One region of the Streptomyces sp. NPDC004647 genome, then DNA from elsewhere that is predicted to be linked to it. Evidence: riboswitches for the same ligand, from Rfam matches in the RefSeq annotation. Region 1 holds a riboswitch; each other region holds the start of a gene.
The links. Region 1 has a riboswitch for thiamine pyrophosphate ahead of ABZW18_RS25345 (thiamine ABC transporter substrate-binding protein). Riboswitches for the same ligand answer to the same signal wherever they lie in the genome.
Positions count from the first base shown of each region.

Region 2: another riboswitch for thiamine pyrophosphate. It lies ahead of thiO (glycine oxidase ThiO); the one in region 1 lies ahead of ABZW18_RS25345 (thiamine ABC transporter substrate-binding protein).
Region 3: another riboswitch for thiamine pyrophosphate. It lies ahead of thiC (phosphomethylpyrimidine synthase ThiC); the one in region 1 lies ahead of ABZW18_RS25345 (thiamine ABC transporter substrate-binding protein).

Region 1 covers NZ_JBEXKU010000065.1:6,643-14,235, forward strand. Annotated here, with positions in the region: gene tsf (translation elongation factor Ts) at 1-290, shown strand, start outside; gene pyrH (UMP kinase) at 459-1,226, shown strand; gene frr (ribosome recycling factor) at 1,381-1,938, shown strand; gene ABZW18_RS25335 (phosphatidate cytidylyltransferase) at 1,938-3,032, shown strand; gene rlmN (23S rRNA (adenine(2503)-C(2))-methyltransferase RlmN) at 3,264-4,370, shown strand; TPP riboswitch at 4,459-4,568, shown strand; gene ABZW18_RS25345 (thiamine ABC transporter substrate-binding protein) at 4,718-5,746, shown strand; gene ABZW18_RS25350 (iron ABC transporter permease) at 5,821-7,485, shown strand; gene ABZW18_RS25355 (ABC transporter ATP-binding protein) at 7,486-7,593, shown strand, end outside.
Region 2 covers NZ_JBEXKU010000003.1:171,015-178,607, forward strand. Annotated here, with positions in the region: gene ABZW18_RS02595 (deoxyribonuclease IV) at 1-22, opposite strand, end outside; gene pknB (Stk1 family PASTA domain-containing Ser/Thr kinase) at 76-2,007, opposite strand; gene ABZW18_RS02605 (SRPBCC domain-containing protein) at 2,151-2,615, opposite strand; gene ABZW18_RS02610 (thiazole synthase) at 2,697-3,530, opposite strand; gene thiS (sulfur carrier protein ThiS) at 3,540-3,740, opposite strand; gene thiO (glycine oxidase ThiO) at 3,737-5,035, opposite strand; TPP riboswitch at 5,033-5,145, opposite strand; gene ABZW18_RS02625 (hypothetical protein) at 5,198-5,539, shown strand; gene ABZW18_RS02630 (FAD-dependent oxidoreductase) at 5,671-6,840, shown strand; gene ABZW18_RS02635 (Rv2175c family DNA-binding protein) at 6,945-7,310, shown strand; gene thiE (thiamine phosphate synthase) at 7,383-7,593, shown strand, end outside.
Region 3 covers NZ_JBEXKU010000054.1:18,164-25,756, forward strand. Annotated here, with positions in the region: gene ABZW18_RS23005 (hypothetical protein) at 68-955, shown strand; gene ABZW18_RS23010 (hypothetical protein) at 1,128-1,748, shown strand; gene ABZW18_RS23015 (GNAT family N-acetyltransferase) at 2,076-2,405, shown strand; gene ABZW18_RS23020 (hypothetical protein) at 2,395-2,934, shown strand; gene thiC (phosphomethylpyrimidine synthase ThiC) at 3,033-4,799, opposite strand; TPP riboswitch at 4,792-4,934, opposite strand; gene ABZW18_RS23030 (YibE/F family protein) at 5,183-6,508, shown strand; gene ABZW18_RS23035 (SsgA family sporulation/cell division regulator) at 6,593-7,030, opposite strand; gene ABZW18_RS23040 (IclR family transcriptional regulator C-terminal domain-containing protein) at 7,078-7,593, opposite strand, start outside.

The DNA of each region.
Region 1 (7,593 bases):
ACGTCGCGCAGCACATCGCCGCGTTCTCGCCGAAGTTCCTCTCCCGTGAGGACATCTCCGCCGAGACCGTCGAGAACGAGCGTCGCGTCGCCGAGGCCACCGCTCGCGAGGAGGGCAAGCCCGAGGGCGCCCTGCCGAAGATCGTCGAGGGGCGGGTGAACGGCTTCTTCAAGGAGAACGTGCTCCTCGACCAGGCGTTCGCCAAGGACAACAAGAAGTCCGTCAAGAAGGTCCTGGACGAGGCCGGCGTCACCCTGAAGCGCTTCGCCCGCTTCCGGGTCGGCGTCTGACCCGAGCAGCTCCGTTCGCGACGGAATACGCCCGACCCGCTAGGGTCGGGTGCAGTCGGCCGCCTATGCGCCGGACGACCGCAGATGTGACGAGGAGGCCATTGCCGCAGAGGGCTCGACAAGATCCCACCGGCAATGGCCTTCTCGTATGTGCACGAGGAGATCTCCATGAATCAGGGCGCCGACAAGGCCGACAACAGCGACCACGGCAGCAAACGCCGCCGCTTCCTGCTGAAGCTGTCCGGTGAGGCATTCGCCGGCGGAGGGGCACTGGGCGTCGACCCCGACGTCGTGCACGCGATGGCGCGGGAGATCGCCGCGGTGGTCCGGGGCGGGGCGGAGATCGCCGTCGTCATCGGCGGCGGTAATTTCTTCCGTGGTGCCGAGCTTCAGCAGCGCGGTATGGACCGGGCACGGTCCGACTACATGGGCATGCTGGGTACGGTGATGAACTGCCTCGCTCTGCAGGACTTCCTGGAGAAGGAGGGCATCGACTCCCGTGTCCAGACGGCCATCACCATGGGACAGGTTGCGGAGCCGTATATCCCGCTGAGGGCCGTACGGCACCTGGAGAAGGGGCGCGTTGTGATCTTCGGCGCGGGTATGGGCATGCCCTACTTCTCCACCGACACCACAGCCGCGCAGCGTGCCCTGGAGATCGATGCCGAGGCGCTGCTCATGGGTAAGAACGGTGTGGACGGGGTCTATGACTCCGACCCGAAGAAGAACCCCGACGCGGTGAAGTTCGACGCTCTGGAGTACGGCGAGGTGCTCACCCGCGGCCTCAAGGTTGCCGATGCCACCGCCATCACTCTGTGCATGGACAACAAGCTTCCGATCCTCGTCTTCGAGCTGACCGCCGAGGGCAACATCGCGCGTGCGGTGAAGGGTGAGAAGATCGGCACGCTCGTCAGCGACCAAGGGACGCGGGCCTGACGCTCCGGCCGGTGCCCCGAGAGGGGAAGGGCAACTCCGGGCCGCACGAACAGCCCGGCACGGGGATGGACAAGGGCCTGCCGGTCGGACACCGTGCAGGAGAAGACGCGCGCAGGGGCGAAGCTGTGCTCACTCAAAAGACCAGGAGCAAGTGGTGATCGAAGAGATCCTCCTCGAGGCCGAGGAGAAAATGGAGAAGGCCGTCGTGGTCGCCAAGGAGGACTTCGCCGCGATCCGCACCGGGCGTGCGCACCCGGCGATGTTCAACAAGATCGTGGCGGAGTACTACGGTGCGCTGACGCCGATCAACCAGCTGGCCTCGTTCTCAGTACCGGAGCCACGCATGGCGGTGGTGTCCCCGTTCGACCAGAGCGCACTGCGCAACATCGAGCAGGCGATCCGCGACTCCGACCTCGGGGTCAACCCGTCGAACGACGGCAGGATCATCCGGGTGACGTTCCCCGAACTCACCGAGGAGCGCCGCCGCGAGTACATCAAGGTCGCGAAGAACAAGGGCGAGGACTCGAAGATCTCGATCCGCAGCGTCCGCCGGAAGGCCAAGGAGAGCATCGACAAGCTGATCAAGGACGGCGACGTCGGCGAGGACGAAGGCCGCCGCGCCGAGAAGGAGCTCGACGACACCACCGCGAAGTACGTCACGCAGGTGGACGAGCTGCTCAAGCACAAGGAAGCCGAGCTGCTCGAGGTCTGATGAACGACTCTTCCTGGGGTGCCCCGCCGGGCACCGGCTTCTGGGGGGCGTCCGACCAGGGTTTCCCCCCGGCGGGTCCCGCGTACGGGGCTGCCGACGCGGCGCAGACTCGGCCCATGCCCATCGTGCCCGGCGCAGGCCGAGACCAGGACGACCGCGACCGGGGGGCCGCTCGGCTGAGCGGCCCCCTGTTCCGCGACGAGCAGCGGCAGCCGGAGGAACACCCAGTGCACAGGCAGCCGCAGCAGCCCGCCGCGTCGTCCTCGCCCTCGTCGGCGCAGAAGAAGCGCGCGGGGCGTGATCTGCGTGCGGCCATAGGGGTGGGCGTGGGCCTCGGCGCGCTGATCGTCGCGTCGCTGCTCATCGTGAAGGCCCTCTTCGTCGCGGTGATCGCCGCCGCGGTGGTCGTCGGACTCTGGGAGCTGACGTCGCGGCTCTCGGAGAAGAAGGGCATCCGGGTCCCCCTGGTGCCTCTCGCCGTCGGCGGCGCGGCCATGATCGTCGCCGGTTATGTGCGCGGAGCCGAGGGCGCGTCGGTGGCGATGGCTCTCACCGCGCTCGCGGTCCTCGTATGGCGCATGACGGAGCCGCCCGAGGACTACCTCAGGGATGTCACCGCCGGTGTCTTCGCTGCCCTCTACGTGCCGTTCCTCGCGACCTTCGTGGCTCTGATGCTGGCCGCAGAGGACGGGGCTTGGCGGGTGCTCACCTTCCTGTTGCTCACCGTCGTCAGCGACACCGGGGCGTACGCGGTGGGGTGGCAGTTCGGCAAGCACAAGCTCGCGCCGCGCATCAGCCCCGGCAAGACCCGGGAGGGGCTGCTCGGCGCGGTGGCCTTTGCCATGGTGGCCGGGGCGCTGTGCATGCAGTTCCTGATCGACGGCGGCTCCTGGTGGCAGGGGCTGATCCTCGGGCTGGCGGTCGCGGCCAGCGCGACCCTCGGCGACCTGGGCGAGTCCATGATCAAGCGGGATCTCGGGATCAAGGACATGGGCAAGCTGCTGCCGGGACATGGCGGGATCATGGACCGGCTGGACTCGCTGCTGCCTACCGCGCCTGTGGTGTGGCTGCTGATGGTGATCTTCGTCGGCTGAGATGTGCGCGCCTCTTTGCGGCTCGCCCCGGACACTGTCCGGGGCGAGCCGCTTTCGCGCTCGGGGACCGGGCTGATCGCCGCCGGCGCGGATGACCGCGTACATCCGGGCCGCCTCCGGGCCGTACGAGGTCGTGCCGACGATGACGGGTACCGAGGCGGCCCGAGGGTGACTGGTCTCCCATCGCTGTGGCCCGAGCCGCCCGGGTCGATCTGCGACACTGGTCGGACCATGCCTGTACCCGGAGAACTCACTTTCGCCGTGCCGCGCGGAGCCAAGAAGCCCCCGCGGCACATCGCCGACCTCACTCCCGCCGAGCGCCGCGAGGCCGTCGCGGCCCTCGGTGAGAAGCCGTTCCGGGCCGGCCAGGTGTCGCGTCACTACTTCGCCCGGTACGCCGACGACCCGGCGGCCTGGACCGACATCCCCGCGGCGGCGCGCGAGAAGCTGGCGGCCGAGCTGCTGCCGGAGCTGATGTCCGTGATGCGGCACATCTCCTGCGACAACGACACCACCCGCAAGACCCTGTGGCGGCTCTTCGACGGCACGCTCGTCGAGTCCGTGCTGATGCGCTACCCGGACCGGGTCACCATGTGCATCTCCTCGCAGGCGGGCTGCGGCATGAACTGTCCGTTCTGCGCCACCGGCCAGGCGGGCCTGGACCGCAATCTCTCCACCGCCGAGATCGTCCACCAGATCGTCGACGGGATGAGGGCGCTGCGCGACGGGGAGATCCCCGGCGGGCCCGCCCGGCTCAGCAACATCGTCTTCATGGGCATGGGCGAGCCGCTGGCCAACTACAACCGGGTCGTCGGCGCGATCCGCCGCCTCACCGACCCCGAGCCGGACGGCCTCGGTATTTCACAGCGTGGGATCACCGTTTCGACGGTCGGTCTGGTGCCGGCGATGCACAGGTTCGCCGACGAGGGCTTCAAGTGCCGGCTCGCGGTCTCGCTGCACGCCCCGGACGACGAACTGCGGGACACCCTCGTGCCCGTCAACACCCGGTGGAAGGTCCGCGAGGTACTGGACGCGGCCTGGGAGTACGCGGAGCGGTCCGGACGCCGGATCTCCATCGAGTACGCCCTGATCAAGGACATCAACGACCAGGCGTGGCGGGCCGATCTGCTGGGGCGGCTCCTCAAGAACCACCGGGTCCATGTCAACCTCATCCCGCTCAACCCGACTCCCGGGTCGAAGTGGACGGCGTCCCGGCCGGAGGACGAGAAGGCGTTCGTCGCCGCGCTGGAGGCGCACGGCGTGCCCGTGACCGTACGGGACACCCGCGGTCAGGAGATCGACGGGGCCTGCGGGCAGCTGGCGGCCACCGAGCGCTGAGCGCTTCGCGCCCCTACCCCGTCCGTTCCCCGTCCCCTCCCCGGGTCGGAGCACCCTCGCGGTTGCTAGTGTGTGTTCGAACAAATGCACATTCCGACAGGGGAGCGCCACAGCGCTGAGAGTGCGGAGCAGTCAGTCCGCAGACCCTCGAACCTGAACCGGGTCATTCCGGCGTAGGGAGTTCGGTCGCCACTCAAGCTGTTGCGCCCCGCCCGGCCATCGCTCATCGCATCATCGAGCGCCGGGCGGGGCCGCGTCTCTTCCTGGTAACCCAGGAGGAACTTTCAGTGAGCACCACCACGATCAGAGCCACCGCCACCGCGCTGGCCGCCGCGCTGGGCATCACGATGCTCACCGCCTGCGGCGACTCGGGAGACTCAGCCGACTCCGGCGGCTCGAAGTCGAAGACGGTCACCCTGGTCAGCCACGACTCCTTCAACGCCTCGAAGGCCGTGCTGCAGCAGTTCACCCGGGAGACCGGCTACACGGTGAAGGTGCTGCGCGGCGGCGACGCCGGGGCGGCCGTCAACCAGGCCGTCCTGACGAAGGGCCACCCGCAGGGCGATGTCTTCTTCGGTGTCGACAACACCCTGCTCTCCCGGGCCCTCGACGCCGGCCTGTTCACCCCGTACGAGGCGAAGGGCCTCGACCAGGTCCGGCCGGAACTCCGGCTCGACAAGGACAAGCACCGGGTCACTCCCGTCGACACCGGTGACATCTGCGTCAACTACGACCGCAAGTACTTCGCCGGCAAGAAGCTGGCTCCGCCGAAGACCTTCGGCGACCTGGTCAAGCCGGAGTACAAGGACCTGCTCGTGACCGAGAACGCCGCCACGTCCTCCCCTGGGCTGGCGTTCCTGCTCGGCACGGCCGCGGAGTACGGCGACGGCTGGCCGGACTACTGGAAGAAGCTGCGGGCCAACGGCGTCGAGGTAGTGGACGGCTGGGAGCAGGCGTACAACGACCACTTCTCCGGCTCCGGCGGCGGCAAGGGGAAGGGCGACAAGCCGCTCGTCGTCTCGTACGCCTCCAGCCCGCCCGCCGAGGTGCTGGGTGTGAAGCCGCAGCCCGAGGAGAGCCCGACCGGGGTGGCGACCGGCACCTGCTTCCGGCAGACCGAGTTCGCCGGGCTGCTGGACGGCGCGGAGAACGCCGAGGGCGGGAAGGCGCTGCTGGACTTCCTGCTGAGCAAGAGGTTCCAGGAGGACGTGCCGCTGCAGATGTTCGTCAACCCGGCGCGCGGGGACGCGAAGTTGCCGGAGGTGTTCACCCGGTACGGCGCGAAGATCGACGACCCGGCGACCCTCGCCCCGGAGAAAATCGCCGAGAACCGCGAGCAGTGGGTCAAGCAGTGGTCCTCGCTCGTCCTGAAGTAACAGCCGCCAAGGAGCCCGGGCGGCGCGGTGCGGGCGGCCCCCGGGGTTCGGGGGCCGGGCTGCGCCTCGCGCTGATGGCCCTGCCCGTCGCGTTCTTCGGGCTCTTCTTCGCCTATCCGGTGGCCGCCATCGTCTCCCGGGGCCTACGCGTCGGCGGGCGCTGGCAGTTCGGCCGGATCGGCGAGGTGCTCTCCGACCCGGACCTTCTGCAGGTGCTGTGGTTCACCGTGTGGCAGGCGGCCGCCTCGACCGCGCTCACCCTGGCGATCGCGCTGCCGGGCGCGTACGTCTTCGCCCGGTTCGACTTCCCCGGCAAGGAGTTGCTGCGGGCGGTCGTCGTGGTGCCCTTCGTGCTTCCGACCGTTGTCGTCGGTTCCGCGTTCCTGGCGCTGCTCGGGCGCGGCGGAATGCTGGACGAGCTCTGGGGCTTCCGGCTGGACACCACGGTGTGGGCGATCCTGCTCGCGCACGTGTTCTTCAACTACGCCGTGGTCGTCCGTACGGTCGGCGGGCTGTGGGCCCAGCTGGACCCGCGCCAGGAGGAGGCCGCGCGGGTTCTGGGCGCGGGCCGGTTCGCCGCGTGGCGCAGGGTCACGTTGCCCGCGCTGGGACCTGCCGTGGCCGCCGCCGGTCTGATGGTCTTCCTCTTCACCTTCACCTCCTTCGGCGCCGTCCAGATTCTCGGCGGGCCGCGCTACGCCACGCTGGAGGTGGAGATCTACCGGCAGACCGCGCAGCTGCTGGAGTTGCCGACCGCCGCGGTACTCACCCTGGTGCAGTTCGCCGCCGTGGCCGGTGTGCTCGCGCTGCACGCCTGGACCGTACGGCGCCGCGAGACGGCCCTGGCCCTGGTGGACGCGCGCTCCACCGCGCGGCGACCGCGGGGCACCGGCCAATGGGCCTTGCTGGGGGGCGTACTGGCCGTCATCGCACTGCTGATCGTGCTGCCCCTGGGTGTGCTGGTGGAACGCTCGCTCGCCGCCCCGGGCGGGTACGGACTCACCTTCTACCGGGCGCTGGAGTCGGCGGCCGCGAGCGGCGGGACCTTCGTCGTGGCCCCGCTGCAGGCCGTGTGGAATTCACTGCAGTACGCGGTGGTGGCCACGGTGATGGCCCTGGTGGTGGGAGGACTCGCGGCCGCGGCGCTCACCCGGCGGTCCGCGGGCTCCGCGGGCGGAGACAGGGGACGGCTGATCCGGGGCTTCGACGTGCTGCTGATGCTGCCGCTGGGCACCTCGGCCGTGACGGTCGGCTTCGGATTCCTGATCACCCTCGACGAGCCGCCGTTGGACCTTCGCGATTCCTGGTTGCTGGTGCCCCTCGCCCAGGCCCTGGTCGGCGTGCCCTTCGTCGTACGCATCATGCTGCCGGTGCTGCGGGCGGTGGACGACCGGCTGCGTGAGGCGGCGGCCGTGCTCGGCGCGTCACCGCTGCGGGCCTGGCGGGAGGTGGATCTGCCGCTGGTGCGGCGGGCGTTGCTGGTCGCGGCGGGTTTCGCGTTCGCCGTCTCGCTCGGGGAATTCGGCGCGACCGTGTTCATCGCGCGGCCCGGCAACCCGACGCTGCCGGTGGCGGTGGCCCGCTTCCTGGGGCGTGCCGGAGAGCTGAACTACGGGCAGGCGATGGCCCTGAGCACGATTCTGATGCTGGTGTGCGCGGCCGCACTGCTGGCGCTGGAGCGTATCCGCCCCCGGTCCTCGCCCGGGGGAACCCCCATCGACCGTTCGGGAGAGTTCTAGATGGCGCTGCTGAGACTGGAGGGCGTGACCGTACGGTTCGGCGGGCGCACCGCGCTGGACGCGGTGGACCTGGAGGTCGCCGAGCACGAGACGCTGTGCGTGCTGGGG
Region 2 (7,593 bases), on a different contig from region 1:
GCCCGCCGGGGGATTGCGGCACCGCTCCAGGATCCCACGGACGGCCGTACGGCGGACCGTACGGCCGTCCGGGTCTCAGCGGACCCTGATCGTGATCGAGCTGCCCTTCGGAGCCTCGTCGCCGCCGTCCACCGACTGGTCGAAGACGGTGTCGCCGAAGAAGAACCGGGTGACCCGCACCTCGAACCCCTTGCCCTCCAGCTCCCGCTTCGCGTCGTCGGCGCTCTTGCCCTCGACATCGGGCACCTCGACCATCTGCGGGCCCTTGGAGACGGTCAGCGTGACGATGTCGCCCTTCGCGAGCTGGTCGCCCTCGGCGGATGACTGCCCGGCGACGCTGCCCTTCTCCTCCTCGGAGAAGACCCGCCGGGGGGAGACCTCGACCCTCAGCCCGGCCTCGCGCAGCTCCTGTGTGGCGTCCTGCACGGTCTCGCCGGTCACATCCGACGCCTCGATCGGCTCGCCCTTGCTGACGATGATCGCGACGGCCGAGTCCGGGCTGCGCTTGGTGCCGGCGGGGGGCTGCGTACGGATGACCGAGCCCTGGGCCACCTCGCTGCTGAACTCCTTGCGGACGGTCCCCGGGGCCAGGCCCAGCTCCTTGAGCTGCTCTCTGGCCTTCGGCAGCGGGACGCCCTCCAGCCGAGGGACCTTCACGATCTCCGGGCCCTTCGACACGGTGATCGTCACTGTGCCGGTGTCGCGGATGCGCTTGCCCGGTCCCGGTTCGGTACGGATCACCCGGCCCCGGTCCACGACTTCGCTGAAGTCCTCGTCCACCTTCACATCGAGGCCGCTGCCGCTCAGCTTCTGCTCGGCCTCCTTCTTCGGCAGATCGAGAACGGCGGGCACCTGCGTGAACTGGCCGGAGTTGATGTACCAGACGCCGGCGCCCACGCCGAACACCAGCAGGACGGCCGCGATCACCGCGAGGGCCCCGCGCCGGGGCACACGGCGTGCCGTCCTGGCTGGGGCGGCACGGTCTCCGGGCGGAGGCATTTCCAGCCGGCTCGTCCGGTTCAGCGCGTCGTCATCCGCCGGGGCGGGGCCGCCCGGCCCGGTGCCGTGCGCCACCGGCCGGGGGATCACACTCGTACGGTCCTCGGAGCCGGTCAGGCCGGCGGTGACGGCCTGCGGGGGGACCGCGTCCAGCTGCTCGTCGCTGAGCGTGTTCCGTGCCTCACGCGTACGCGCCAGCAGCGCGACGGCGTCGGCGGGGCGCAGCTCGGGGCTGCGGGCGGCGGCCGCCGCCACCAGCTCGTCGAGTTCGTGGGCCAGCCCGGGAACCGCCCCGGACGGCGGCGCGACGTCCTCGTGGAGGTGCTGGTAGAGGACCTGGGCCGCGGTGCCGCCGTTGTGCGGCTTGGCGCCGGTGAGCATCTCATACAGCACGACACCGCAGGCGTAGACGTCCGCGCGGGTGTCGGCGGTGCCGTGCTCTATCTGCTCCGGCGCGAGATAGGAGACGGTGCCCAGCAGGGAGCCGGAGGAGGCGTTCGTGTTGGTGTCCACGGCCCGCACGAGCCCGAAGTCGGCGACCTTGACGCGGCCGTCGTCCCCGATGAGGACGTTCTCCGGCTTCATGTCGCGGTGCACCAGGCCGGCGCGGTGGGCGGCGCCGAGCGCGGCGAGGACCGGCTCCAGGATGTCGAGGGCGGCGCGGGGCTGCAGAGCGCCGCGCTCGCTCAGTACGTCGCGCAGCGTGCAACCGGCGACGTACTCCATCGCGAGATAGACATACGTCCCGTCCGTGCCCTGGTCGAACACACCGACGACGTTGGGATGGGCGAGCCGGGCGACGGACTTGGCCTCGCGGATGAAGCGGTCGACGAACGCGCCGTCCGAGGCGAGGCCCGGGTGCATCACCTTCAGGGCGAGCACCCGGTCGAGCCGGGTGTCCACGGCCCGGTAGACCGTGGCCATGCCACCTACGGCGATTCGTGCCTCGACCCGGTATCGGCCGTCGAGCACATGCCCGACGAGCGGGTCCTGCAGGGTCGTATCCACGATCCCGCAGTCTACGAGCCGCCGCGGACACGGCCGGACACCCGGGCCGGTTCGGGCCAGGACTGCAGCCGAACAGTGACAGCGACGGACCCGTGCATCCCGGGCCGCCGCCGGATCCCGGGCGGTGAGGGGTGCGGGCGGCTTCAGGCGTGCGAGGCGGCGGCGATGGCCGCCAGCTCCTCCAGTGCGGTGGTCCAGGCCATGCCCGCGTACTCGGCGTGCCGGCCCTTCTCCTCGTCGGAGACGTCGAGACTGCCGATGCCGGTCTCGGCCACGGTGAGGCGGGTGCCCCGGCCCTCGGGGGAGAGGATGAACTCGACGAGAGTGGAGTCACCCGATCGGGGCGGTACGTCCGGGTTCACAGCCATACGGAAGCTGAAGCGGAAGGGCGCTTCGACCATCTCCACCCGGCCGTGGAATTCGCCGTGCTCGTCCCAGCGGAAGCGCAGGGCGCCACCCGGGCGAAGATCGAGCTCCGCGCCGCCGAAGGCGTACCAGGCAGTGATGTGCTCCGCGGCGGTCAGCACGCGCCATACGCGGTCGGCGGGCGCGGGCACGTATACCTCGCGCTCGACGCGATCGGGGACCTCGGGGACCTCTGGAACCACCGGGACCACCTCCGGTTCCACGCTACGGCCTGCCCCGCCCTTCCCAGCGGATCAGCGCGCTGCGTCCCGGCCGGACCGCCGCTACCCGAACGCGGGGCGCTCGGGGTCGAGCGCGGCCAGGCCCTCGGCCGGCGAGGAGGCCTCGGCGAAGTGGCGGCGCGGGATCCGGCCCGCGCGGTGTGCCAGCCGCCCCGCCTCCACGGCGTGCCGCATCGCCGCGGCCATCAGCGCGGGCTCCTGGGCCCGGGTGACCGCTGAGGCGAGCATCACCGCCGCGCAGCCCAGCTCCATCGCCAGTGCCGCGTCCGATGCGGTGCCCGCCCCGGCGTCGAGGATCACCGGCACGCGCGCGTGCTCGGTGATCAGCTGGAAGTTGTGCGGGTTGCGGATGCCGAGGCCGGAGCCGATGGGCGAGCCCAGCGGCATGATCGCGGCGCAGCCGGCGTCCTCCAGCTTGCGGGCCAGCACTGGATCGTCATTGGTGTACGGGAGCACGGTGAAGCCGTCGTCGACCAGGATCTCCGCCGCGTCCAGCAGTTCGACCGGGTCGGGCAGCAGGGTGCGCTCGTCCGCCACGACCTCCAACTTGATCCAGTCGGTGCCCAGCGCCTCGCGCGCGAGGCGGGCGGTGAGCACGGCCTCGCCCGCCGTGAAGCACCCGGCGGTGTTCGGCAGGACACGGATGCCCAGTCTGCCGAGCACGGACAGCACCGAGCCCTGCACGGTCGGATCGAGACGGCGCATCGCCACCGTGGTCAACTCGGTGCCCGAGGCGGTCAGCGCCCGCTCCAGAACGTCCAGGCTGGGGGCGCCGCCGGTGCCCATGATCAGCCGGGAACCGAAGGTCGTATCGCCGATGGTGAGGGTGTCGGCGGCTGCCGAGGGCGCCCCGCGGAGGACGGCGGTGTCGGCCATGGTGTCGGATCAGCCTCCCTGGACTGCGGTGAGGACCTCGACGCGGTCGCCGTCGCCGAGAGCGGTGGTGGGCCACTGGCCCCGGGGCACGACGGTCTCGTTGAGCGCGGCCGCGACTCCCGAGGGCGCCGTGGTGAGGGTCGCGACGATCCGGTCGAGCGTCGTGCCGTCGGGGATCTCGCGCGGCTCGCCGTTGAGGGAGACGGTCATACGCGCTGCTCCTGCCGTACGGGGTCGCCCGGTGCGTGCGCGGTGGCCGTGGAGCGGGTGGGGCGCTCACCGGGGGAGAACCTCAGCGGGGTGAACGGGCGGGCCTCGTCCGGAAGTTCACCCGTGACCAGCAGTTCCGCCATGGCGTCGCCGGTGACCGGGGTGAGCAGCACGCCGTTGCGGTGGTGGCCGGTGGCCAGGTGGAGTCCGGGCAGCGCGGTCGGGCCGAGCAGCGGCGCGTTGTCGGGGGATCCGGGGCGCAGGCCCGCGCGGGTCTCCGTGAGGGGCAGCTCGGTGATGCCGGGGACCAGCTCATGGGCGTCGCGCAGCAGTTCGTACACGCCGCCCGCGGTGACGGTGGTGTCCCAGCCCAGTTCCTCGCTGGTCGCACCGAGCACCAGCTCGCCGTTCTCGCGCGGCACGAGGTAGACATGCCCCCCGCGCACCACGGCCCGTACGGTCCGGGAGAGGAACGGCGCGTAGGGCTCGGGGACGCGCAGCCGCAGGACCTGGCCCTTGACCGGGCGGACCGGTGGCAGGGCCTCCTCCGGAACCCCGTCGAGCTGTCCGCTGCGACTGCCCGCGGCGAGGACGACCTGCCCGGCGGCGAGCCGCGTGCCGTCGTCCAGGACCGCTCCGGCTGCCCGGTCGTTCCCGACGGACAGCCGCCGGGCCCAGGCGCGGTGCAGCACCACTCCGGCGGCTTCACAGGCTGCGAGCAGCGCCGCGGCGAGCCGGCGCGGGTCCGCTTGATGGTCCCCGTCCACCCGCAGCCCCCCGCGGACACCGGGCGCGAGCATGGGTTCCAGACGCCGGCATTCGCGTCCCGTCAGCCACTGCGAGTCGAGACCGGAGCGGAGCTGGAGTGTGTGGAGCTCCCGGAGGTGGGCGCGGTCGTCGGCATCCAGAGCGACGGCGAGGGTGCCGCAGGTCCGGTAGCCGATGTCCTGGCCGCTCGCCTCCTCCAGCTCGGCCGCGAAGGCCGGGTAGCGCTGTGCCGAGGCGAGGTTGAGGCTCAGCAGGCCCTCCTCGCCGTAGTGCAGCTCGGTGACCGCCGCGAGCATTCCGGCGGCAACCTGCGCGGCGCCCCCACCGGGTGACGGGTCGGCGACGGCGGTACGCAGACCGCGCTGCGCGGCCCGCCACGCCGTGACCAGACCGATGATCCCGCCCCCGATGACGAGGACGTCGTACGTGTGCGAGTGCGGTTGCGTGTGCGAGCGCTGGTGTGGCGCGGTGCGGGCAGCGGAAGTCGCGGTGCTGCCAGGAGAAGTGCTGCCGTCGGGCGCGTGCATGGGCGTCCAGCCCCTCCCTTCGCCGGCATGACCCGGATCAGGTTCGTACGGTCGGAGGCCGCTCAGCCTCCCTCTCAGCCCGGTCCGTCCGGGCTCCCGCGAGTGCTCTACGGTGGCCACCCTAACGCCCCGCCTCGATGCCCAGTAAGGGAGCGGCCCCGCATGACCCGATCTCTGGACGGACTCGTCCTCGCTCCCGTCGCCGACCAGGCACCGGGCCAGGTCGGCACCCGGACCCGGTTCGAATACCACGAGGCACGGGGCCGGATCTGGGCCGACTACGCGGGCGGCGACATCGTCCGCGGATTCCTCCTCGGCACCCGCGAGAAGGACCGGCTCGACTTCCGGTACGTCCAGCTGAAGCAGGACGGCAGCACCTCCTCGGGCCACTGCGAGAGCACGGTCGTCGAACTGGACGACGGGCGTATCCGGCTCGAGGAGCGCTGGGAGTGGGAATCGCAGCGGGGCAGCGGCACCAGCGTGGTCGAGGAGACCCGCCCCTGATATCCACATGATGCGGTGTCAGAAATCTCGACGCGCGCGTGTGCTGCAGGTCCGTACCGCCGTCCTACAGTGATCGTGTGAGCAAGGACAGGCAGCAGACAGCGCAGCGGGTCGTGATCGTCGGCGCGGGCATGGCCGGCGTGCAGACCGCCATTGCCCTGCGCGAAGAGGGCTGGACCGGCGTGATCACTCTGCTGGGCGCCGAGCCGCATCAGCCGTACGACCGGCCGCCGCTGTCCAAGGAGGTGCTGCTCGGCAAGGTCGACGGCTCCGCATTCAAGGTCGACTTCCCCGCGCTGAGCATCGAATTGCTGCTCGGACGCCAGGTCACGGCGCTGCGCCCGACCGAACATCTCCTGGAGACCGAGGCCGGGCCTGTGCCGTACGACCGGCTCGTCATCGCGACCGGCGCCGAGCCGATCACCCTGCCCGGCACGGAGGGCGTGCCCGGCGTATACCTGCTGCGCACCCTCGACGACGCCGAGCGGCTGCGCCCGGTCCTCGCCGAGCAGCAGGAGATCGTCGTGGTCGGCGCGGGCTGGATCGGCGCGGAGTTCGCGACGGCGGCGCGGGAGGCGGGCTGCGTGGTCACCGTCGTCGAGGCCGCCGACCGCCCGCTCGCCGGGGCCCTTCCCGCCGAGGTCGCCGAGCACATGAAGGCCTGGTACGCGGACAGCGGCGCCCGGTTGATCACCGGCGCGCGCGTCGCGGCGGTCGAGCCCGGCGCGGTGCAGCTGGCGGACGGGGCCCGGCTGCGCGCGGACGCCGTGCTCGTGGGAATCGGCGCGCGGCCCGCCACCGACTGGCTGGCCGGATCGGGCGTCGAGCTGTCCGAGGACGGCGCCGTGCGCACCGACAACCGGCTGCGCACCACCGCGCCGGATGTCTATGCGGTCGGCGACTGCGCTTCCTTCCCCTCGGCCCGGTACACCGAGCGGCTGCTCGTGCACCACTGGGACAACGCCCTGCAGGGGCCGCGCACGGTCGCCGCCGACATCGTGGGGGGAGAGACGTCAGGGGCGGTCTACGACCCGGTGCCGTACTTCTGGTCCGAGCAGTTCGGCCGGTTCGTGCAGTACGCGGGACACCATGCGGGGGCCGACCGCACGGTGTGGCGCGGTGACCCGGACGGGGCAGCCTGGACGGTGTGCTGGCTGCGCGAAGGCGTGCTCGTGGCGCTGCTCGCTGTGGGCCGGCCGCGCGATCTGATGCAGGGGCGCAGACTCATCGAGCGGGGCGCGAGGATCGATCCCGAACGGGCCGCGGACCCCGCTGTACCGCTCAAACTGGCCGTTCTCTGAGTTCCGGGGGAGCGAGTCGGCGGAGTGAAGCGGCCACGCCAGGCGGGCCACGCCCGGCCGCGCTCGGCTACCGACTGTCAGCCCGGGATGGCAGGCTTGTTCCTGTGACCGAGATTGACACGAAGACCGATGCGCTCGTCCCCGCCTGGCTCACCCTCCCCGACATCGCCGAGCGGCTCGGCGTCGAGGTGACCCGCGTCCGGCAGCTGGTCAAGGAAGGCCAGCTGATCGCGGTGCGCCGTGGCGAGAACCGAGTGCTGCAGGTGCCCGCTGACTTCATCGGCGACGGCAAGGTCGTCAAGGGCCTCGCCGGGACGCTGACGCTCCTCAAGGACGACGGCTTCACCGACGAAGAGATGCTGGAGTGGCTCTTCACTCCGGACCCGACCCTGCCCGGCACCCCCGCGCAAGCCCTGCGCGAGAATCGCGGCACGGAGGTGAAGCGCCGCGCCCAGGCGCTCGCCGTGTGACCGAATGAACCGCAGGTGTACGGGCCGGGAGACGCCGGCCCGTACACCGCCGATCCCGGGGGGGACCCACCCATGGCCACCGCCACCGCCGCTGCGTCCGTCTCCGCACGCGAGCGGCTCGCCGATGCCCGGCTCTATCTGTGCACCGACGCGCGCAAGCGCCAAGGGGACCTCGCGGAGTTCCTGGACGCGGTGCTCGCGTCCGGCGTGGACATCGTGCAGCTGCGGGACAAGGGCATGGAGGCGGGCGAGGAGCTGGAACACCTGGCGGTGTTCGAGGACG
Region 3 (7,593 bases), on a different contig from region 1:
GGCTCTCCTCCGTTTCCGCCCAACTGTCCGGTGAGAGCCGGCATGCCGGCCTACGGAGCATCGGGGGATGCACATGAACAGCGCTCCGCATCTGCTTCCTGAGGACCGCCCGGAATTCGAGCGGGTCCTCGGAGAGGCGCTGCGCACAGCCGACCAACGGCAGGATCTCGCCGCCATCGGCCGGCGGCTCAATGCCGAGCAGCTGCGCACCATGGCGCTCGCCGCCTCGGCCGCCATATCCTCCTGCGCCGCTGCCGAGTACCAGCAATACGTCGACCTCCGCGACGAGCTGCGCGATCCGGCGCCCGCGCCCGTGACCCGGCCGGAGCCGGCCGATGCCCCACAGCACGGAAGCAGCGCCGTGGGGCTCGCCACCGCCATGGGCGAGGCCGCCCAAGCCTCCTCCGGCGCGGGGCTCGTGGCGGTCTTCGCCGTCCTGGCCCCCGTGCTGGCCGGCACCGCCGCAGTGATATTCCTTCTGATCGGCTATGTGCTGGGGGCGGTCAGCGAGGACCAGGCGGTCGCCGCCCCGCTCATCAACGCGGGCTGGGTCTTCGCGGCCCTGACCGCCGCGGGCATCGTCATCGCCATGGCCGGGCTGCTGCTCACCGCCCTGCGCAACGGCTCCAGTTCCCTACGGGCCTCGGCGGAGGACGAACTCTCCATCGAGGTCGACCGCGCCAGGGAGGCCTGGCGGCATGCGCTGCTGGAGCGCGGCGTACTGCCCTTCCTCCGCGAGGCGCTGGCCGATCCCACGGCACCGGTGCCGGGCCAGGGCGCGTACGGCGGCGACCCGGGCCTGCACGGCCGTACGCCTCACCTGGGCTACTCCCGCCCGGGCTTCAGCAGCCCGGCCGCCGAATCCGGTTCCGAGGAGAGCACGCCGCGGCCGAGCTTCAAGAGCCCCGGCTACACGAGCCCGGACTACGGCGGCCCGGAACACCAGCCGGACTAGTCCCTGTCCGGCGCCTGGCTCGGGCGGGTCCGCCGGGCGGAGGACATCCGCCGCGGCCCCCGCTGGACCGATGGACGGCGCGAAGCGGTTACCGAAGCGTCTGTTCGCGGCTGGATTCGTATGGCAATCTCATATATTCCGTCGTCTCCTCACGACTGAAGAGAACAACGCTGTGCTGTCTCTGCCGCTCACGCTGGCCGCCCGCCTGCTGCCCGTCGCCGTGCTCGCCGTCGGGGGCTGGAACCTGACGACCGGATCCCAACCGGAGGCCGACTCCGCGCCCTCCGCTTCCCGGCGTCCGTCCGTGAAGGCAGCGACCGGACCGGCCTACGAGAGGCCGCCCTCCCCGTGCGAGGCCATCTCGGCGGAGACCGTCCAGAAGCTCGTGCCGGGCGCCAAGTCGGCCGGCAAGGAGCTTCAGGCCAGCGACCCCAAGCGCCGTACGGGCTGCTCCTGGAACGCCTTGAAGGGCTTCGACTACCGCTGGCTCGACGTGACGTTCGAGGTCTCACCCGCGCCGGCGGCCCGTGAGGCGTACGACGGACGGAAGCAGAGCTCATCCCTGCCGGGCCTGGGCGACGAAGCCTCGGAAGGCGCCGAACTCACCGAGGACGACGGACAGCAGACCCGCGCGGCGGTGGTGGTCGTACGCAAGGAGAACGCGGTGGTCACGCTGACCTACAACGGCAGCGATTTCGAGACCCGGAAGGCCCCGGACGCGGAGGCCATGCACGAGGGCGCGCTCGCGGCCGCCAAGGAGGCCGTCAACGCCCTGGACGCCAAGGGCTCCTGAACCTGCCCTGCCCCAAGGCTGAGTCGGTCAACGGCAGATGGACACGAGTGCCACTCGCGGCGCATTCCCTGGACTTCTGCTTCCTCCCGGCTTCCGGAGCGAGCTCCAGGTCGCCGACGTGTTCGCGGCAGATTTTCTGGAAGATCTTCATCGAGAGATCATCAGGCTGGATCGAGTAGTGGCCGACGCCCCTTGTCCGGCCGCCGTCCCGGCGCCTGCGTGGACACGGCCTGTCGGTTGCAGAGGGTGCCGACGCTCTCTTAGATGGAAGAAGAGGCGCAAGCTGCAGCCCTGTGCCCAGGCCGTGCGAAGAGGGAGATGGCGATCATGGATCTCGTACTGCGCCCGGGCACGGCGGCCGATGCCGGGGAATGCGGAAGGATCTGTTTCGAGGCCTTCGCCGGCATTGCTCGTGAGCACGGGTTTCCGCCCGACGTGCCCAGCCCGGAGGCGGGAGCCGCCCTCACCGAGATGGCCCTGAGGCATCCGGGCTTCTACAGTGTCGTCGCCGAGCTCGACGGGCGGATCGTCGGCAGCAACTTCCTTGACGAACGCTCGGCCGTGGTGGGCGTCGGTCCCGTCACCATCGACCCTTCCGTACAGAACCGGGGCGTGGGCCGCCGGCTCATGCGGGACGTCATGGACCGTGCCGCATGAGCGCCGGGTACCGAGCATCCGCCTGCTGCAGAGCAGCTACCACAGCAGGTCGTTCGCGCTGTACGCGGGACTCGGATTCGAGTTCCGCGAAACCCTCGCCTGTCTGCAGGGACCCCCGATCATGCGCACGATTGCGGGCTACGCCGTGCGGGAGGCGATGGACGCCGATCTTGTGTCCTGCAACGATCTGTGCCGGCGGGTCCACGGCGTCGATCGCGGCGGCGAGGTCGTCGACGCGCTCGAGCAGGGCACGGCTCGTGTGGTCGAACACGACGGACGGATCACCGGTTACGCCACGGATCTGGCGTTCTTCTCCCACGCCGTGGGTGAAACCACCGCGGACATCCGGGCCCTCATCGCGGCGGCCCCCGCCTTCGGCGGCCCCGGAATCCTCGTCCCTGCGAGCAACAGCCCACTGCTCCAGTGGTGTCTGCACAACAAGCTCAAGGTGCAACAGCTCATGAGCCTGATGACCATCGGCCTGTACAACGAGCCGGCCGGAGCGTACTTGCCCTCGATCCTCTACTAGGCTTCTCTGACGACGCAAAGCGCTGTCCCGACCAAGGAGTGAACACGTTGAACCCGGCCCGCGTGTGACAACGGCGAGCCGGGTCCATGACGTAGTGGTCAGTCCGCCAGCGGCAAGTAGACACGGTTGCCGCTCGCCGCGAACTCCTCGGACTTCTGCTTCATCCCGGCTTCCGGATCGAGCGCAAGGTCGCCGCCGTGTTCGCGGCGGATGTCCTGGGAGATCTTCATCGAGCAGAACTTGGGACCGCACATGGAACAGAAATGAGCGGTCTTCGCCGGCTCCGCCGGGAGCGTTTGGTCGTGGAATGAGCGGGCCGTGTCCGGGTCGAGCGCCAGGTTGAACTGGTCCTCCCAGCGGAACTCGAAACGGGCGTCGGAGAGCGCGTCGTCCCATTCCTGCGCGCCCGGGTGACCCTTGGCGAGATCCGCCGCATGCGCCGCGATCTTGTACGTGATGACGCCCGTCTTCACATCGTCGCGGTCCGGTAGGCCGAGGTGCTCCTTGGGCGTGACGTAGCAGAGCATCGCCGTCCCCCACCAGGCGATCATCGCGGCGCCGATGCCCGAGGTGATGTGGTCGTACGCGGGCGCGACGTCGGTGGTGAGCGGACCCAGCGTGTAGAACGGGGCCTCTTCGCAGATCTCCTGCTGGAGGTCGATGTTCTCCTTGATCTTGTGCATCGGGACGTGGCCCGGGCCCTCGATCATCGTCTGGACACCGCGGGACTTGGCGACGGTGTTGAGCTCGCCGAGCGTCCTCAGCTCCGCGAACTGCGCCTCGTCGTTGGCGTCCGCGATCGAGCCGGGGCGCAGCCCGTCGCCGAGGGAGAATGTGACGTCGTAGGTCGCCAGAATGTCGCAGAGCTCCTCGAAGTTCTCGTAGAGGAAGCTCTCCTTGTGGTGCGCCAGGCACCAGGCGGCCATGATCGAACCGCCGCGCGAGACGATCCCGGTCTTGCGGCGGGCCGTGAGGGGGACGTAGCGGAGCAGGACTCCGGCGTGCACCGTCATGTAGTCGACGCCCTGCTCGGCCTGTTCGATGACCGTGTCCCGGTAGATCTCCCAGGTCAGCTCCTCGGCCTTGCCGTCGACCTTCTCCAGCGCCTGGTAGAGGGGCACGGTGCCGATGGGGACAGGGGAGTTGCGCAGCACCCACTCGCGGGTGGTGTGGATGTTGCGGCCGGTGGAGAGGTCCATGACCGTGTCGGCGCCCCAGCGGGTCGCCCAGGTCATCTTCTCCACTTCCTCCTCGATGGAGGAAGTGACCGCGGAGTTGCCGATGTTGGCGTTGACCTTCACCAGGAACCGCTTGCCGATGATCATCGGCTCGATCTCCGGGTGGTTGACGTTCGCCGGCAGCACCGCGCGGCCCGCCGCGATCTCCTCGCGAACGACCTCGGGGGGGACGTTCTCGCGGAGGGCCACGTACTCCATCTCCGCGGTGATCTCGCCACGCCTGGCATAGGCCAGCTGGGTGACGGCGGCTCCGTTCCGGCCGCGCCGGGGCTGCCGCGGGCGGCCCGGGAAGACCGCGTCGAGGTTCTTCAGCCCGCCGCGCGGCGAGGTGTGCTTGATGCCGTCGTCCTCCGGCCGCAGGGGTCGTCCGGTGTACTCCTCGGTGTCGCCGCGGCCGATGATCCAGTTCTCGCGCAACGGCGCGAGGCCGCGGCGGACATCGGTGTCGATGGTGGTGTCGGTGTACGGGCCGGAGGTGTCGTACAGCGTGACGTCCTGCCCGTTGGTGAGGTGCACCTGCCGCACCGGGACCCGCAGGTCCGGACGCGACCCGGTCAGGTAGCCCTTGTGCCACCCGATCGTCTTCGCCTCGTTGGAGGCAGGCGTGTGTGCATCCTGAACGGTCATGAGACCTACTCCCTACGCCGGCATTACCCGGTAACAGGTTCGGCGGTCGACGCAGCTCGGAGGTCCGGGGGTTTCCCCGGGTCCATCCAGTAGCGCCCTCTCAGCCCGGTGCTCCGAGCTCCCGCGTGTGCAAAGTGCCCCCACGGTAACGGTTCGTTCCAGCGGGAGAAAAGAGGTGTCGCGGCACGGGCCTCCCGTACGGCTGCCCTGCCCTGTCCTTCCCGGCACGGCAGGGCCCGGGGCGACGGGGCCTCTGCCGGGCGGACGCTGACGGTGAGACCGCATGCACAACCAGGCCGACAACGGGAGAAGGGCGACAACTCCGGCAGGAAAAACGGCCATGCCAGGCCGCGGCCCCGGGTCGTTCTTGCGATGATCGGGCGGTGACCCCTACGCCCGATGCCCATGCGCACTCCCACAGCCACGGGCCCCCCGCGCCCGTGTCGAAGCACCTCCGCAAGGTCATCGCGGCGGTGCTGATCCCGTTCGCCGCGGCCGTCATCGCCGGTCTCGTCGTGCTCTGGCCGGGTGGCGTCCCCGAGCACAAGCCCAGCGGGGTCGGGTTCGACCGGCAGACCGAGTCGGGCCGGGTCGTGAAGGTCGAGAAGATCAGCTGTGCGGACGCCAACGTCCAGCAGCAGCAACCGCCGTCCGGCGGCGGCTCGTCCCGGTCGGCGCCCGGTGAGGGCTCGTCCGACGGCGGCGCGTGCGAGAAGGCGACCGTCGAGGTCACCTCGGGCAAGGACAAGGGCCGGACGTTCACCGAGATCGTCCAGCCCGACGCACCCCGGCAGCTGGACGACGGGGAGGACGTGATCGTCTCGTACGCCCCTGACGCCCCGCGCGAGTTGCAGTACTCGGTCAGCGACATCGACCGCGGTTTCCCGATGGCGCTGCTGGCGGGCATCTTCGCTCTCGCCGTGGTCGCCGTCGGCAGGCTGCGCGGTCTGTTCGCACTGATCGCGCTCGCCGTGAGCTTCGCCGTGCTGTCCTTCTTCATTCTCCCGGCGATCCTGCACGGCTCGAATCCGCTGGTGGTGGCGGTGGTCGGCAGCAGCGCCATCATGCTGATCGCGCTGTACATGTGCCACGGCCTCACCGCCCGAACGTCCGTCGCCGTGCTCGGTACGCTGATATCGCTGCTGCTGATCGGGGTGTTGGGCTCGCTGTTCATCGGCTGGGCGAAGCTGACCGGCAACACCTCGGACGAGACCGGTCTGATCCACGGGCTCTTCCCGGACATCGAGTTGAGCGGTCTGCTGCTGGCGGGCGTGCTCATCGGTTCGCTGGGTGTGCTGGACGATGTGACGATCACCCAGACGTCGGCGGTGTGGGAGCTGAAGCAGGCGGATCCGACGATGACGGCACGTCAGCTGTACCGGGCGGGCCTGCGGATCGGCCGGGACCACATCGCTTCGGTGGTCAATACGCTGGTGCTGGCGTACGCGGGCGCGGCGCTGCCGCTGATGCTGCTGTTCTCGGTCGCGCAGAGCAGTGTGGGGACGGTCGCGAACAGTGAGATCGTCGCGGAGGAGATCGTACGGACCCTGGTGGGAAGCATCGGGCTGGTCGCGTCGGTGCCGGTGACCACGGGCCTCGCCGCGCTGGTCGTCTCGGCCGACAGGCCTGCGCCCGGTGCGGACATGACGAAGGGCCCGGCGCCGGCGGGGCCGGGACGGACGGGCCACGGCCGCCGCCGCAAGCGCTGACGCTCAGGGGGAGCCGGGGACTACGGGCAGCCGGCTACGGACGAGCGGCTGCATCCCGGAAGCAGGCGTACGGACAGCGGCCGCTCAGCCCGCGTTCCGCTCCGTGGCGAGGATCCGGTCGAGCGCCGCGTCCAGACTTCCGTCGGAGTCCGCGTACCACTCCTCCTTGCCCAGGGGGACGACCCGGTCGGTGCGGTTGAGGAACGCCACCAGCGGTGCGGCGCCGGCGCGGAAGGCGGCGCACTCGGCCCCGACCTGGAGCCTGATGAAGACATCGGAGGGCGGCCGTTGCGAGATCGGGCGGATGTGCACATCGCCGTCGCCGCTCGGTGTGCTCAGCCCGTCGAGGAGCAACTCTCTTGCGAACGCCCAGGTCACGGGCGCGTCTCCGGGGAGGTGAAAGGTGAACCTGACGGCGTACGGGTCCGCCGCCTCGTACCGGAGCTCCACCGGAATTCGGAAGGAGAGCTCGTCGGACACAAGGAAGCTCATCAGCAGCTCTGCCTGGATGGTGTCACGCATGGTCGCCATCGTGCTTCACACCCCGAAAGATCACAAGGAGTGATTTTTCAGATACTGATAGTGAAAGAAAGGGAGTTGAGGAGTTCCCCCATCCTTCTGCGCAACTCCTCCGCCACCGGCCCCAGCCGTACCGCCTGTTGCACGGGGAGAGAGATGGCCATCGTGGCGGCTCCGGCACCGGCGGTGACGGGAAAGGCCGCGCACACGGTCCCGAGCGCGTACTCCTGCCGCTCGATGACCGGTTGCCGCGGCTGGACAGCGGCGAGCCGGTTCAGCATGGCCTCCCGGTCCCGCACCGTGTACGGGGTGATCGCCTGCACCGGATACCGGGAGAGGTGGTCCTGACGGGCCTCCTCGTCCAGCTGTGCCAGCAGACACTGGCCGATCGCATGCGCGTGCGCCGTCTGCCGGAAGTCCGCCCACTCCTCCACCGCCGGCAGCCCCGGGCTGTCCGCGACGGAGACGACATCGATCTCCCCCTCGCGATAGAGGGCGAAGTAGACCGGTACGCCGAGATGCCCGCTGAGGGCGTGGACCGATTCGGCGAGCGTGGCCCGCGCGCG